DNA from 2 places in the Undibacterium sp. MH2W genome. Region 1 is predicted to be linked to the other one. Evidence: predicted binding sites of a transcription regulator. Region 1 holds the regulator's gene; the other holds the start of a gene.
What was found. Region 1 encodes sigma-54, which starts transcription at its own class of promoters, with help from an activator protein. Its sites were predicted from a motif close to TGGCANGNAANCTGCTTT; they were not measured.

Region 1 (7,286 bases):
CTTGTCTGTCCCAAAAGGAAAAGTGGTGACGCTAATCGGTTCTAATGGTGCCGGTAAAACAACCACAATGCGTGCCATTTCTGGAATGTTGAAACCGAAAGAGGGGACAGTTAGTCTGGGAGGGCAGGACATCACTGGTCTCGATTCGCACAAAATTGCTCGCGCTGGTTTGGCGCATTCACCAGAAGGTCGCCGCGTGTTTGCGACGATGTCGGTGAAAGATAATTTATTGTTAGGTGCTTTCCCTCGATTTACTGGCTCACGTAGTCGCGGTGATATTGAGACGGATCTGCAAAAGGCGATGGAATTGTTTCCGCGTCTGCGTGAACGTCGTGATCAACTCGCTGGCACGTTGTCGGGTGGTGAGCAGCAGATGCTGGCGATGGCACGTGCGGTGATGCTCAATCCGGAAGTGATTCTATTGGATGAGCCATCCATGGGATTGGCACCGATTTTGGTCGATGAAGTATTCCGGATTATCCAGCGTCTCAAGCAAGAAGGGATGACGATGTTGCTTGTGGAACAGTTTGCGGCAGCAGCGTTGGCCGTCGCTGATTACGGCTACGTACTGGAAAATGGGCGTATTTCGGTGCATGGTCCTGCGGCGAGCTTGCAGAACGATCCTGCAGTGAAGGCGGCGTATCTCGGAGGAAATGCGCAGCACTAAGACTGCCATTGATGTAAAACACCCCGCGAGTAGTACAGCGGGGTGTTTTTTTTAGACAGATTGCTGACGTCAATAGGTCTTTGGATTATCCCGCTAATGCGTGCAGCGGATGAGCATAATCTGGCCATACCGGCGAGAAGAATCCCAGCACCATATCGCGTGTCACCTCTGAGAGATGTGCAGGTGACCATTGTGGTTGATTATCTTTGTCGACAACCAACGCACGAACACCTTCTACGACTTCACCATGCTTGAAACAGTGACGAACCATGGTTCTTTCCATGCGCAGACAATCTGACACCGTCATGTTGGCGCTGCGGCGCAGTTGCTCCAATGTCACGCTCATGAGCAATGGTGAGCGTTTTTCCATCGTGGCGACGGTTGTCTGAGCGAAGGTGCTATCGCTGGCTTTCAGACGCTCTGTGATAGCAGGGACACTATCGCCGATGAACAAGGCATCAATCTCTGTACGATGTGTGGCCAGTTTGCTTTGCGTTGGGTCGATTTGCGTTGCAAAGGGAGCGGCGAAATTGTGAATCGCTTGACGCCAATCAGTCGTATCGTGATTGCTGAAAAGCGCCATCAACGCGGGAATCTCCGTTGTTGGAATAAACACATCAGCAAGGCCTGCATAGAGGGCGTCCGCCGCACCAATGATCTCTCCGCTTAAGCCCAGATACGTACCGATTTGGCCAGGTGTGTGTGATAAGAAGTAACCACCTCCTACATCGGGGAAGAGTCCGATATTCACCTCTGGCATCGCCATTTTCGTGCGTTCAGTGACGATGCGTACGCAGGCGTCTTGGCCTGCTTGTGCGATACCCATGCCTCCACCCATCACAACGCCATTCATGATGGCGATGTAAGGCTTCGGATAAAAATGAATTAAATGATTTAATGCATATTCTTCCGTAAAAAAATCTTCTAAGAGTGCACTATCACCCTTCGGGGATGCTGTGCCAACATCATAAAAAAAGCGAATGTCACCACCCGCGCACAAGGCCTTTTCGCTACTGCTATGAATAACGACAGCACGAATTTGTGCGTCATCGCGCCATTGTAAGAGACTAGCGGTGATGGCACGAACCATCTCTAGTGAAAGCGAGTTGAGTGCTTTGGGGCGGTCTAGCGTAATAAACCCAATATGATTATTAACGGAGGTGATAACGTGTTCGCTCATAGGATGACCAATAGAATAATGGTGATGAAGCCCTTATTTTATGCTGGGCTGGATGTGGCGTCACGCGCTTTTGGCACTGCGACAGAAAGCGTTACGCAAACAAAAAAGGACGCTCTATTGCGTCCTTTGTTGGTTGCCTCTGACTTCGCAGGGCGCTCATGAGGTGCTTATGATGCCGATGCCGGATCAGGCATGTGTTTGATGGCATCGTGGTGATGTTCCTGAATCTTGTCTTTGTGTTTAATCACTTGACGATCCAGTTTATCGACCAATGCATCAATGGCAGCATACAAATCATGTGCCAAACTCTCAACGTGGATATCTTTACCACTGATGTGCAGGTTGATATCTGCCTTGTGACGTTTTTCTTTTTCCCGGAGCTTGTCTACCGTCAGAATGACGGCAATATCAATGACTTGATCGAAGTGGCGCCGTACCCTTTCCAACTTGGTATGCACGTATTCGCGAATTGCAGGAGTTACTTCGACGTGATGTCCACTGATGGTGAGATTCATACTGTGCTCCTATAGTGATGTTACATGCTACAACAATGCGCTCGATTCATTCAAAATGTGTTGAGCTAAATCATATATAGCAATCTAAGCCGTAAATACAAGGACAAACTTATAAAGATTTACGCATACTCACTGGAGGAATTTTCAAGGCTTCGCGGTATTTGGCGACTGTCCGTCGGGCAATTACCATGCCCTGTTCACCCAGCATGTCTGCGATTTTACTGTCAGAGAGTGGGTTCTTCTGGTCTTCTGCTCCTATCAACTGCTTGATGAGTGCTCGTATCGCGGTGGACGATGCTTCTCCCCCGGTTTCCGTCGCGACATGGCTGCCGAAAAAATATTTCAACTCAAACATGCCATGTGGGGTCAACATGTATTTTTGGGTCGTTACACGAGAAATGGTGCTCTCGTGTAATCCTAGTGTATCAGCTATTTCGCGCAAAACAAGGGGGCGCATCGCAACTGCACCGTGTGTGAAAAAATTACGCTGTCTTTCTACTATCGCTTGTGCAACGCGCAAGATGGTTTCGAAACGTTGGCGCATATTTTTGATCAACCAGCGTGCTTCCTGAAGTTGCGTAGAGAGACCATTTTCTCCGCGGTGCTGACGCATCATGTTGGCATAAATACTGCTCACGCGTAGCTTGGGCATCACGTCTTGATTGAGGACAACCTGCCAACCGTGAGCCGTTTTTTTAACAATGACATCAGGGACAACATAGTCCGAACTGCTCTTAGCAAATTCGCTACCAGGACGTGGTTTGCAAGCACGAATCACGATTTGTGCTTCGCGCAAATCTTCGTCATCGCAATCAAAAATTTTCTTTAATTTTGTAAAGTCACGCTGTGCAAATAAATTTAATTGATTTTCAACAATATTTAACGCAAGGCGACGCGTCACGAATGGAATATCAGGTAAACGTTTTATCTGCAAAGCAAGACATTCTGCTGGGCACCGCGCACCAACGCCAGCAGGATCAAAGCTTTGCACCATCGACAAGGCAAACGTCAGTTCTTCTGGTTCGACGGTCAATTCAATTGGCAGACTGGCATGGATTTCATCTAATGTTTCACTCAGATAACCATTGTCATCAATCGCATCAATGATCAGTTCCACCAGTGCAAGATCGCGCGGTTCACGTAAATTCAAGCGCATCTGTTCCAGCAAATGCTCACGCAGACCAATATGCGCAGCTTCTAGCTGACGTTGTCCATCATCATCTTCCGCATTGTATTGGCTTGCTGGCGCATCGTTGAAGCTCCATTCTTCTTCGTTGGCACTCACGCTGTCGTTGATCGCAAATTCGGTGTCAGAAGACGTCTCTACTGTCGTTGCGGTCGTCGCTTGTAGGTCGGGTACTTCCATGCCTGCATCGGGGGTGGCACTGGCAGTGTTAATACCGCCGTCAGCCAAAAGCCGAACTGCATTGTCCATAGGATCATCGACCCGTTCGAGCAACGGGTTTTCGATGAGGAGGGTCTCTAGCTCTTGATGCAATTCGAGGGTCGATAATTGCAGCAATCGGATGGATTGTTGCAATTGCGGCGTGAGAGCAAGATGCTGAGATGTGCGGAGTTGCAGACTTTGTTTCATGATGCTTCCGTCACATGCGGAAATGCTCTCCTAGGTACACGCGTCTGACGGATTCATTTTCAATGATATCGTCGGGCTTACCGCTGGCCAATACGGCACCTTGGTTGATAATGTAGGCGTGGTCACAAATACCAAGAGTTTCACGCACGTTGTGATCGGTGATCAACACACCGATACCGCGTTCTTTCAAGAAGCGGACAATACGTTGAATCTCAATCACTGCAATCGGATCAACGCCTGCAAAGGGCTCGTCAAGCAACACAAACCGTGGATTCGTTGCCAATGCTCTTGCAATCTCAACGCGTCGCCGTTCACCACCTGATAACGAGAGCGCCTGGTTCTCGCGGATTTTTTCAATCTGCAAATCGGCCAGTAAGGCGTTGAGACGTGTATCGATGTCAGCCTTGGATAAATATTTATTATTTTTATCTTTTTGAATCTCTAACACGGCGCGGATATTTTCTTCCACGGTGAGTTTTCTAAAAACAGAGGCTTCTTGAGGCAGGTAGGACAAACCCAGTACTGCACGTTCATGAATCGCGAGACCGGAAGCGGGGATGCCATCGATTGTGATATTGCCACCATCAGAAGGGACTAAACCCACAATCATGTAAAAAGACGTGGTTTTACCTGCTCCGTTGGGGCCGAGTAGTCCAACGACTTCGCCACTCTTGACGGACAACGAGACGTCTCTCACTACTTGTCGCGCACCGTAGCGTTTTTTCAGACCTTTGACCACCAGCGTGCTGGTTGTTTCTGATGTATTGGTTGGCATCTTGGTTTTCTTGTATTTTTGTGTTTTGTCGTTATTTATCGGCTTTAGGTTGAATCGTCAGGCGAATTCTGCCGCTGCCAGAGACTGCCTTACCGCTGCTCGTATTTGAGCCCACAAAAACATCGTTTTTACTATCGTAAGACAAGTATTCGCCTTCTTGTTCGTCGGTGACCTTGGTACCTTCGAGGTAGCGAACTTTGGCAGCCGAGATAAATTTAATCAACTCAGTTTTCTCGTCATACTCTGCGTGCTCTGCCTCGCCCTCTACCCAGAGGTCTGAGCCACCGTCACGCTTTTGACGAAAGCTCACTTTACCACCTGCTTTGCTGAAGAGCTTCACATTTTGAAATTCATCGGGCGATTTTGTGGCAATAGCACGTTCTGCTCTAACGACGAGCGAGCCTTTGGTGATATGCACATCACCAAAGGCTGTTGTTACGTTTGTTTTTCCATCACTAGTGAGATGGTCGGCTTCGATTACCATTTCTTTTTTGCTGTCCGCTTTCTCAGCGTGGGCTGGTAATGCGGCTGAGGTCAAGAAGCCAACCAATAATAGTGAGTGAATCATCTGACGAGGAGAAAGGAGAGTCAGGCGCATGGTTTACTTTCTAAGGGGGTGTCTGTTCAGGTAAATGGTCAATCGCCACGTTTCTTCAAACGCGCATGGACTTTGCTAAGTAATTCCAGTTGCTGCGTCGCGATATTAGCAACCAGGCCAACGGCGCGTGCCTCGATACCTTGGGTGAATAAAGTGACTGGATGATCCGATGTGATTAAATCATCATCGGGCGTTAACATCAGATAATCGGTTTCTAAGCGCATAAAGTGGGAGTTTTCCCCATCAGGGCGCTCTACGGACACATTGTCGTACAGGCGAACGATATCGTGTTCACGTTGTGGAATCACGGTATTTGATTTTTGGTCAACGACGGCACGAGCAGCAATGATTGTTACAGGTGTGCGTTGCTCGGCAAAACTATTAATGTGCGGGTTCGTAATTTCGTATTGATCTGTCCGTGGCAAATGCACCAGCTTGTCACCCGTTAAATGATAATTGGCTTTGCTGCTATTAGAGAGTCGAATGAAATTGAACTGTTCAACGTAATAATCCGGTTCGAGGCGGATCGCCAATTTTTGCGCATCTTCCTCGCCTCGTTGGCGAAATGCACTTTCTACCCAAAAGCTGCCGAGCGCAACGAAACCCAAGATTGCAACAGCAATCCAGATTTGAGCGCGATCGATCGTGATTTGTGGTTTCATGCCAAGTAGTCGGATAAAGCAAGGGTGTATTTATTCTGCGCCCGCAGAATATAGTCACAAACTTCCCGCGCTGCGCCTTTGCCACCGAATGCGGTCGTGACATAGTCAACACGTGAGCGTACTTCAGCATGTCCATTAGGAACACTGACGGCAAATCCGACACGGGTCAAGACCGGCAGATCGATCACGTCGTCGCCAATAAAGCCGCATTGGTCGCTCGTCAGTTGCAACTCTTCTAACAACGCCAGAAATGCTTCTTTCTTATCATGAATCCCTTGGCGGACATGCGTGATGTCAAGATCTGCTGCACGTTTCGATACGATAGCAGATTGGCGAGCGCTGATAATGGCGGTCTCAATCCCCGCTTTTTGTAATAAGCGGATGCCTTGTCCATCAAGGACGTTAAACGTCTTCAATGCTTCGCCCTCTGGACCAAAATGCAGACTGCCGTCGGTCAAAATGCCGTCGACATCAAAAATCATCAGCTTGACGTTCGCTGCTTTTGCTATGGGGTCAGACATTAAATTACCTTTGCTCTGGTCAGATCATGAATATGCAACGCGCCAACGAGTTTGCCTGCATCGTCTGTCACCAGCAATTGATTGATGCGGTAGGTTTCCATCACTTCGACTGCTTCAACCGCTAACTGATCAGCGCGGATGGAACGTGGTGCGGTGTGCATCACGTCAGCGATACTAATTTGAGTGAAATCACAGACGCCTTCCATCATACGACGCAAATCGCCGTCCGTGAAAACGCCCAGAATATTATGTTCTGCATCGACGACCGCGGTCATCGCCATGCCTTTTTTGGTGATTTCCAGCAGTGCAGAGGTCAATTTTGTCTCGGGAGAGACACGTGGAATCGCATCACCCGCACGCATGACATCTTTCACGTAGGTCAAGAGCCGTCGACCCAATGCGCCACCGGGGTGAGAGCGGGCGAAATCTTCTTCGCGGAATCCTCGTGCATCGAGCACAGCAACGGCTAAAGCATCACCTAAGGCCAGCGTTACCGTGGTACTCGCTGTCGGTGCGAGATTGAGTGGGCACGCTTCTTTGTCGACCTGAAGGCTAAGATGGATGTCAGAAATTTTCCCAAGGCTAGAGGCCGGGTTACCCGTAAAGGCAATCAGTTTGACGCCAAGGCGCTTGATGATTGGTAAAATTGACATCAATTCTGCCGCTTCACCAGAATAGGAAATGGCAATAAAGACGTCTTGCGGCGTCACCATGCCGAGGTCGCCGTGGGCGGCTTCAGCGGGGTGAACAAAAAAGGAGGGCGTCCCTGTCGAA
Region 2 (7,286 bases), 340 kb from region 1:
TGCTTCAGTAAATCAGCGTGGGGCAACGCGGCCACCTGAATTTGTAGGTCAATGCGATCGAGCAAGGGACCTGAGATTTTGTCTTGATAGCGATTGATCAGCTCCGGCGTGCAACGACATTTGCCATTACTGTGGCCAAAATAGCCACAGGGGCAGGGATTCATTGCAGCGATGAGTTGAAAGCGTGCCGGAAAATCCGCCTGACGTGCAGCGCGGGAAATGGTGATGTGACCAGATTCGAGCGGTTCACGTAGCACTTCTAAGACTTTACGATCAAATTCTGGGAGCTCATCGAGAAACAGGACGCCACGGTGTGCCAGCGAAATTTCGCCGGGGCGCGGATTGCCACCACCGCCAACCAGTGCAACGGCGGAGGCCGTGTGATGAGGTGCACGATAGGGGCGAATCTTCCATTGATGAATCGAGAAGCCTGATGTTAACGATTGGACTGCTGCCGATTCTAATGCCTCTTGGTCGGTCATTGTGGGCAAAATACCCGCAAAGCGGGCCGCAAGCATGGATTTACCGGTGCCGGGTGGTCCGACCATAAGGACGGAGTGCGAACCTGCCGCAGCGACCTCAAGTGCCCGTTTGGCTTGGAGTTGTCCTTTCACTTCATTGAAATCCGGACAGTTGACGGTTCGGCTGTTTTCGACTGGACGATGGCGTGAAAGCCTGTCATCACCCTTGATAGCAGCGAAGTGAGTACAAACTTGAAGTAAAGAGTCTGCTGGATAAATCGCGGCATCGCTCACCAACGCCGCTTCATTCGCATTTGCAGTGGGTAAGATAAAGGCGCGCTTACGTTCGGGCTGGGCACCGCGTTGACCCTGACAAATTGCAAAGGTCATGGCCAGCGCACCGCGAATTGGGCGGAGTTCTCCAGAGAGTGACAGTTCCCCCGCAAATTCGTAGTGGTCGAGCATCTCGCTCGGAATTTGGCCAGATGCTGCCAGAATGCCCAAAGCGATGGGAAGGTCAAAGCGGCCAGACTCTTTCGGCAGATCCGCCGGTGCAAGGTTGACGGTGATCCGTTTGGCAGGAAACTCAAAACGTGCATTCTGGATGGCGGCACGCACCCTGTCCTTGGATTCTTTTACTTCCGTTTCAGGCAGCCCGACGATCGTAAACGCAGGCAAACCGTTTGCCAGATGGACTTCCACAGTCACTTGTGGCGCATCCATACCAGCCAATGCGCGGCTTTTTAATACAGCAAGACTCACATTCTTCCTTTATTTGGTGAAACGATGAATTATCTAGACGGCAGCACCGTAGCGTCGATTCATCGTTCAGCGATTGAACGGGAAGAATCGGCGACGGGCATTGAGTACCGTGTGGCAGCAAGGGCGACAATGAATGGACTATGCAGCGCGCCGGCAGGTGAAAAACCCATTGATGGTGAGCCTGCCGCCGGTGGGGTCGCTGCTCAGTAAGGATGGATTGGTGATGTAGGCAGAATGAAAAATGTACGCATCATAAAAAATCATGCGATTCCATTTTGCTGGAACCATGTTGATCAGTTCAAAGTATTTATTTGATCCTGTCTGGTAACCGGGCTCCACACCGAGTTCTGCCGTGAACTCTTCATTGGACATCGTGCACCAAGGGGAGTCAGGAGAGTAGAACAAGCGGTATAGCTCATCTTTGGCCATCGTGGGCCGGTAAAAGCTGGTGCCACCTAAGTCTGGATTGTCAAACAAGTAAAGCACGGAGGCGGCAAAACACTGCTGTGGATGCGTGGTGATCGGGTCCGTATGGCAAATACGCTGAAATAGCCCGAGCTCATGGGGCTGCAACGTCGCCATCGACAAGCGGCTAAAAATCCGTTCTGTCCGCCGCGCACCCAGCAAGCGTCTGATGTGCTGAATGAAAAAATCATTTAACCGTGCCGAAAAATCGTCGGGCATCACGAGTTGCAACCCCGGGAAGGTATTCACCGGCGCCATTGAAAAGTGGTCACGCTGTTGCGTTGCATACGCCACCATCGCCTCTGGTTCCAATAAAAAGTCGTCAATCACGATACAAGGCAAATGTCCGGGGATGGGAATCAATTGAATTGTTGGGCGCGGATTGAACATGGGCAAGAATGGGAAATAAGGGGGCGGATGATAGGCAGATGAATGATCACCATGGTGCATCGGTCATCGCGATGCACCATGGAGAGTAAAAAGTGGATTCGCTACTTACTTCGCCGCGAAGTGCGCTTCAAGGGCTGCCACGCGTTCTTCGAGCGCTTCGAGTTTAGCGCGGGTTTTCGCTAAGACTTGTGCCTGAATATCAAACTCTTCGCGGGTCACCAGATCCAGTTTAGAAAAACCCTGCGTCATCATGGCTTTGACATTTTTTTCGATGTCTTTGGCTGGAGAATTCTCGAGCACCTGATTGATTTTGGCTTGCATGTCGTCGAAAAAATTTTGCTTGTTCATGGTGGCTTGTCCTGGTTATCAAAGAGTGCGCACGTTTATGGTGCGTATTTTTCTGGCGTCAAAAGGTGCAAAAACGCCTGCTACAAATTGGTGCAAATCATCCGTTGGTGAACTATAGTGAATTCCAACAAATGTGATGAAAGGGAAATCATAACCCAAAGCCCGAGACCTGCCCATGGTCGGGGTGCATCTGGACGCGACAGAGATATGACAAGGCGTAACAAAGCTGTCATCAACAGTCGATCGCTTCATAATTAGTGACAAATTATCCATGATTTATTTGAGCTGTATTGTTCTAAAGACAGCTGGCACGACTCCTGCTTATACAAGATCGAAGAGCTCTATCAAGTTCAATGAGTTCATTTCCCGCAGGGTCACGGATGATCTTCTGGCTTTGTGTATCAGTGGTTGACGAAGTGAGTTCAAGGCAGTTTCTTAATTACGACTAATGTTTATACCTTTAAGGGGAAGCAAAATGAAGAAAGCTTTACTTGCTGTAGCAGTTGCCTCAACGTTCGTGACTGGATTTGTTCACGCAGAAGATGCAAAACCAGACAATGAAGTCAGTTATAACGTTGGTGTCGCAAGCGACTATCGTTATCGTGGTATCTCTCAAACGCGTTTAGATCCAGCATTGCAAGGCGGTGCGGACTACACCAACAATCCAACAGGCTTTTACGCTGGTACTTGGTTGTCTTCCATTAAATGGACTAAAGATGCAGGCGGCGGTGGCGATGTTGAGTGGGATTTGTATGCAGGTAAGCGCGGCGAGATCACGAAAGACGTGACCTATGACGTGGGTGTCCTGAGCTACGTCTATCCTTCTAACGGTTTGGGTAACGTTGCTGGCTTGGCTAATGCGAACACCACAGAAATCTACGGTCAAGTTGGTACAGGTCCTTTCTACGCCAAGTACTCCAGCTCGGTAACGAACCTGTTCGGCAACCAAAATAGTAAAAACAGTGGCTATTTGGATCTGGGTGCCAACGTTGAATTGCCAGAAGGTTACACACTGGTTATTCACGCAGGTCGTCAAAACGTCAAAAATAGTTCTGCCTTGTCTTACACAGACTGGAAATTCGGTGTAACGAAAGAATTTGTTGGCGTCGCGTTCACATTAGCAGCCATTGGCACCAACGCAAACAGTGCCTTATATGTCACACCAGCGGGTAAATTCACTGGCAAAACAAGCCTGGTCTTGACTGCCGTTAAAACATTCTGAAGATCGAGGATAGTATGAAACTCATTACAGCGATTATCAAACCTTTCAAACTCGATGAAGTGCGTGAAGCTTTATCGGAGATGGGAGTGCAGGGCATCACCGTGACGGAAGTCAAAGGTTTTGGCCGTCAAAAAGGTCATACCGAGTTATATCGCGGTGCTGAATACGTCGTTGATTTCTTACCAAAAACCAAAATTGAAGCGGCTGTGGATGATGCGATCGTTGATCGCGCGATCGAAGCGATCGAAAACGCAGCACGCACAGGCAAAATTGGCGATGGAAAGATTTTTGTCTATGACTTGCAACAGGTTGTGCGTATCCGTACCGGCGAAACCGGCAACGACGCACTCTGACGTACTCTGATTGATTCATTAGGGAATTCATATGAAAAATATTTTTAAAAATATACTGGTAGCAGGTGCCTTGCTTGCATCAGTGGGGATGACATCCGTCGCAATGGCTGACGATGCGCCAGCAAAAGTTGACGCGACTGCGGCATCCGCAGCAACCGCTTCCGCACCAGCAGCAACGGCAGCACCAGCGCCAGTTGCAGCGCCTGCAGCAGCATCAGATGCTGCGACCGCTTCTGCACCAGCCGCCGCAGCCGATGCGTCCGCTGCTTCCGCACCTGTCGTAGTCGCTAACAAAGGCGATACCGCTTGGATGTTGGTATCGACACTGTTGGTGATTTTGATGACGATCCCAGGTTTGGCCTTGTTCTACGGCGGTCTGGTTCGTTCCAAAAACATGCTGTCCATTTTGATGCAAGTGTTCATGATCTTCGCTGTGATCATCGTTCTGTGGTGCATCTATGGTTACTCACTGGCATTTACCGAAGGCAATTCGTTCATCGGTGGCTTTGATCGCGTGTTCCTCAAAGGTATCTGGGATCCTGTCAAAGGCTCATTCTCGACGGCTGCTACCTTCAGTAAAGGCGTTGTGATTCCTGAGTTTGTGTATGTCGCTTTCCAAGCAACATTTGCAGCGATCACTTGCGGTCTGATTATCGGTGCGTTTGCTGAGCGTGCAAAATTCAGTGCAGTACTTGCATTCGTCGTCTTGTGGTTCACTTTCAGCTACTTGCCAGTGGCACACATGGTGTGGTTCTGGACTGGTCCTGATGGCATCAAAGATGCAGCGACTGCAGCAGCTGAGTTGGTCAAAGGCGGCTTCTTGCAACAAAAAGGCGCGTTGGACTTCGCAGGTGGTACGGTTGTTCATATCAATGCAGCGGTTGCCGGTTTGGTTGGCGCGATCATGATTGGTAAGCGTGTTGGCTACGGTAAAGAATCCATGGCACCACACTCCCTGACAATGACAATGATTGGTGCGTCTTTGTTGTGGGTGGGCTGGTTTGGTTTCAATGCAGGTTCTGCGCTGGAAGCAGGCGATATCGCAGCATTGGCATTCGTTAATACGCTGTTGGCAACGGCTGCAGCTGCTGTGTCTTGGGTCTTCGGTGAGTGGATGTCTAAAGGTAAGCCATCCATGTTAGGTGGTGCATCCGGTGCTGTTGCTGGTTTGGTTGCGATTACACCAGCATGTGGTTTCGTTGGCCCAATGGGTGCATTGATCATCGGTTTGTTGGTCGGCATCATCTGCTTGTGGGGTGTGAACGGTCTGAAACGCTTGATCGGCGCAGATGACTCTCTGGACGTGTTCGGTGTTCACGGTGTTGGCGGTATCTTCGGTGCGTTGGCAACAGGTGTGTTCGCTGCACCAGCGTTGGGCGGCCAAGGCATCATGGACTACGTAGCAAACAAAATGTCCGCAGATCCTTATGTGATCTTTGATCAAGTGAAAGTACAAGCCATCGCTGTTGGTACAACCGTGATCTGGTCAGCGATCGTCTCTGTGATTGCATACAAACTGGTTGATATCGTCATCGGCTTGCGTGTTCCTGAAGATGAAGAGCGCGAAGGTCTGGACATCACTAGCCACGGTGAATCTGCTTACCACTCTTAATGTGTGGTGGTCGATAAAAGTTTGAAGTAGGAAATCTAGTATCCTCAGTACGTGTATAGAGCGCACGGTGCTGATTTTATAAGCGGTTTAGCGACATGGCTAAACCGCTTTTTTTTACTTGTATGACCTATGACGATGGACGATATCGTGATGCCTCACAAGATTGCAAGGCAAAAAAAACGTGCCAGAAACAAGTTCTGGCACGTTGATGTGAAGCTAAAACTAAAACTAAAACTAAAACTAAATTCAAACTAGTTGTTCAGTTTCTGACCAACATGATTTATTTTGCTGCTGTTGCTTCTAACGGTTGAAACTTCAACCACAGACGTGCGATGTCTGCTGTGCCATCAGTCGCTTCGATGGTTTTGAATACGTCTGCCGCCTTGTCGCGGTTGCCGGATTTGAGGTACGCAAGACCTAAATGCAGTTTCGCTTCATCAGGTGATTTCAAACCACCTTTCGCAATCCCTTGCTCGATGAAAGTGATACCCTTTTCAAACTGACCATTGACGACATAGTTGTAGCCAATATTGACCAAACCCACACCGGTTTTTGCATTTTTCGCAGCGGATTCGCCTGCATCCAGAGATTTCACGTCATCTGCTGCTTGTTTGTTCACACGGTCACGCAATTGCTTTTGTTTTGCAGCGTCTTTGTTTGCACCGAGCAAATTGGACGCATAGCCTGCGTCAACAACGGCTTTTGCTTCTGTTGGCAAGCCAGCTTGCAACGCTAATTCGGCCATTTCAACGTATTGACCAGGATCTTCCATGTTGTTGGTTGCCAGCATCAGGCGATACAGATCCAAGCGCAGACGGTCAGAGAAACCGGCTTTATGTTCCACGCGGTACAGCAGATCACCCCAGTATTCTTTCGTTGGGTGGTACTCGATCATCATTTCCAGCAATGCACTGTAGCCAACCATATCTTTGGTTTGTTGGTAGCTGCTGCCTAACAAACGCAAGGTTTCTTCAGTAGGGGCACGTTTCGCTGCTTGATCACTGGCGATAATGTTTTTGAGTTCGACAATCGCGCTAGCGTAGTCACCTTTGAGGTAGTAAGCACGGGACAACAGGTTATGCATCGATGCATTGTCGCTGTTTTTCTCTAAAAAGCGTTTTGCCCAAACGATGGACGAGTCATACTTCTTCTCATTGAAGTAAGTACCCGCCAGACCTTCAATTAAGCGCAATTTTTCATTGTCTTTGAGGAAATCGGAATTGATCATGCCATCAAACGCGACAGCTAATTGATCCGTGTTGCTGGTGCCAGAAGCGATAACGGCGCGCATCCGGTTGATCACGAATAATTCGTAAGGTGTTTTATTTTCAAACTTGCTCAATGCGTCGATTTTCTCAGACGCTTGCGGGAATTGCTTTTTTTCGAGCAAATCTTGAATTTCTGACAATGGTTTACCCATTTCCGCACGGACAGTTGGTTGTTTCGCTTTATCGGCCGCTTCATCCGCGTGAGCGATACCTGAGGTCACAGGAGCAAAGCCTGTACCGATTGCTGCAAACATCATCGCAGCGAACAAGTAAGAAATTTTTTTCATGGAATATCCGGTAAAAAATAAGGAAAACCGCACGAGCACGGTTCTGAGAATAACGCTCAGCGAAGAAGTCTGTTGACTGTGGATGTGCGGAAGCGGGCATTATAACTGAGGTAGCGGC

Region 2: the regulator sigma-54 is predicted to act here: its motif matches at 2,733-2,750, upstream of ACO0K2_RS05670 (TorF family putative porin).

What each region holds. Positions count from the first base shown of each region.
Region 1 is NZ_JBMPPA010000002.1:645,656-652,941, forward strand. It holds gene ACO0K2_RS07190 (ABC transporter ATP-binding protein) at 1-667, shown strand, start outside; gene ACO0K2_RS07195 (enoyl-CoA hydratase/isomerase family protein) at 753-1,847, opposite strand; gene hpf (ribosome hibernation-promoting factor, HPF/YfiA family) at 2,015-2,362, opposite strand; gene ACO0K2_RS07205 (RNA polymerase factor sigma-54) at 2,472-3,956, opposite strand; gene lptB (LPS export ABC transporter ATP-binding protein) at 3,967-4,731, opposite strand; gene lptA (lipopolysaccharide transport periplasmic protein LptA) at 4,763-5,329, opposite strand; gene lptC (LPS export ABC transporter periplasmic protein LptC) at 5,368-5,991, opposite strand; gene ACO0K2_RS07225 (KdsC family phosphatase) at 5,988-6,512, opposite strand; gene ACO0K2_RS07230 (KpsF/GutQ family sugar-phosphate isomerase) at 6,512-7,286, opposite strand, start outside.
Region 2 is NZ_JBMPPA010000002.1:303,615-310,900, forward strand. It holds gene ACO0K2_RS05655 (YifB family Mg chelatase-like AAA ATPase) at 1-1,223, opposite strand, end outside; gene ACO0K2_RS05660 (DUF6445 family protein) at 1,362-2,138, opposite strand; gene ACO0K2_RS05665 (accessory factor UbiK family protein) at 2,184-2,426, opposite strand; gene ACO0K2_RS05670 (TorF family putative porin) at 2,902-3,648, shown strand; gene ACO0K2_RS05675 (P-II family nitrogen regulator) at 3,663-4,001, shown strand; gene ACO0K2_RS05680 (ammonium transporter) at 4,033-5,613, shown strand; gene ACO0K2_RS05685 (tetratricopeptide repeat protein) at 5,894-7,168, opposite strand.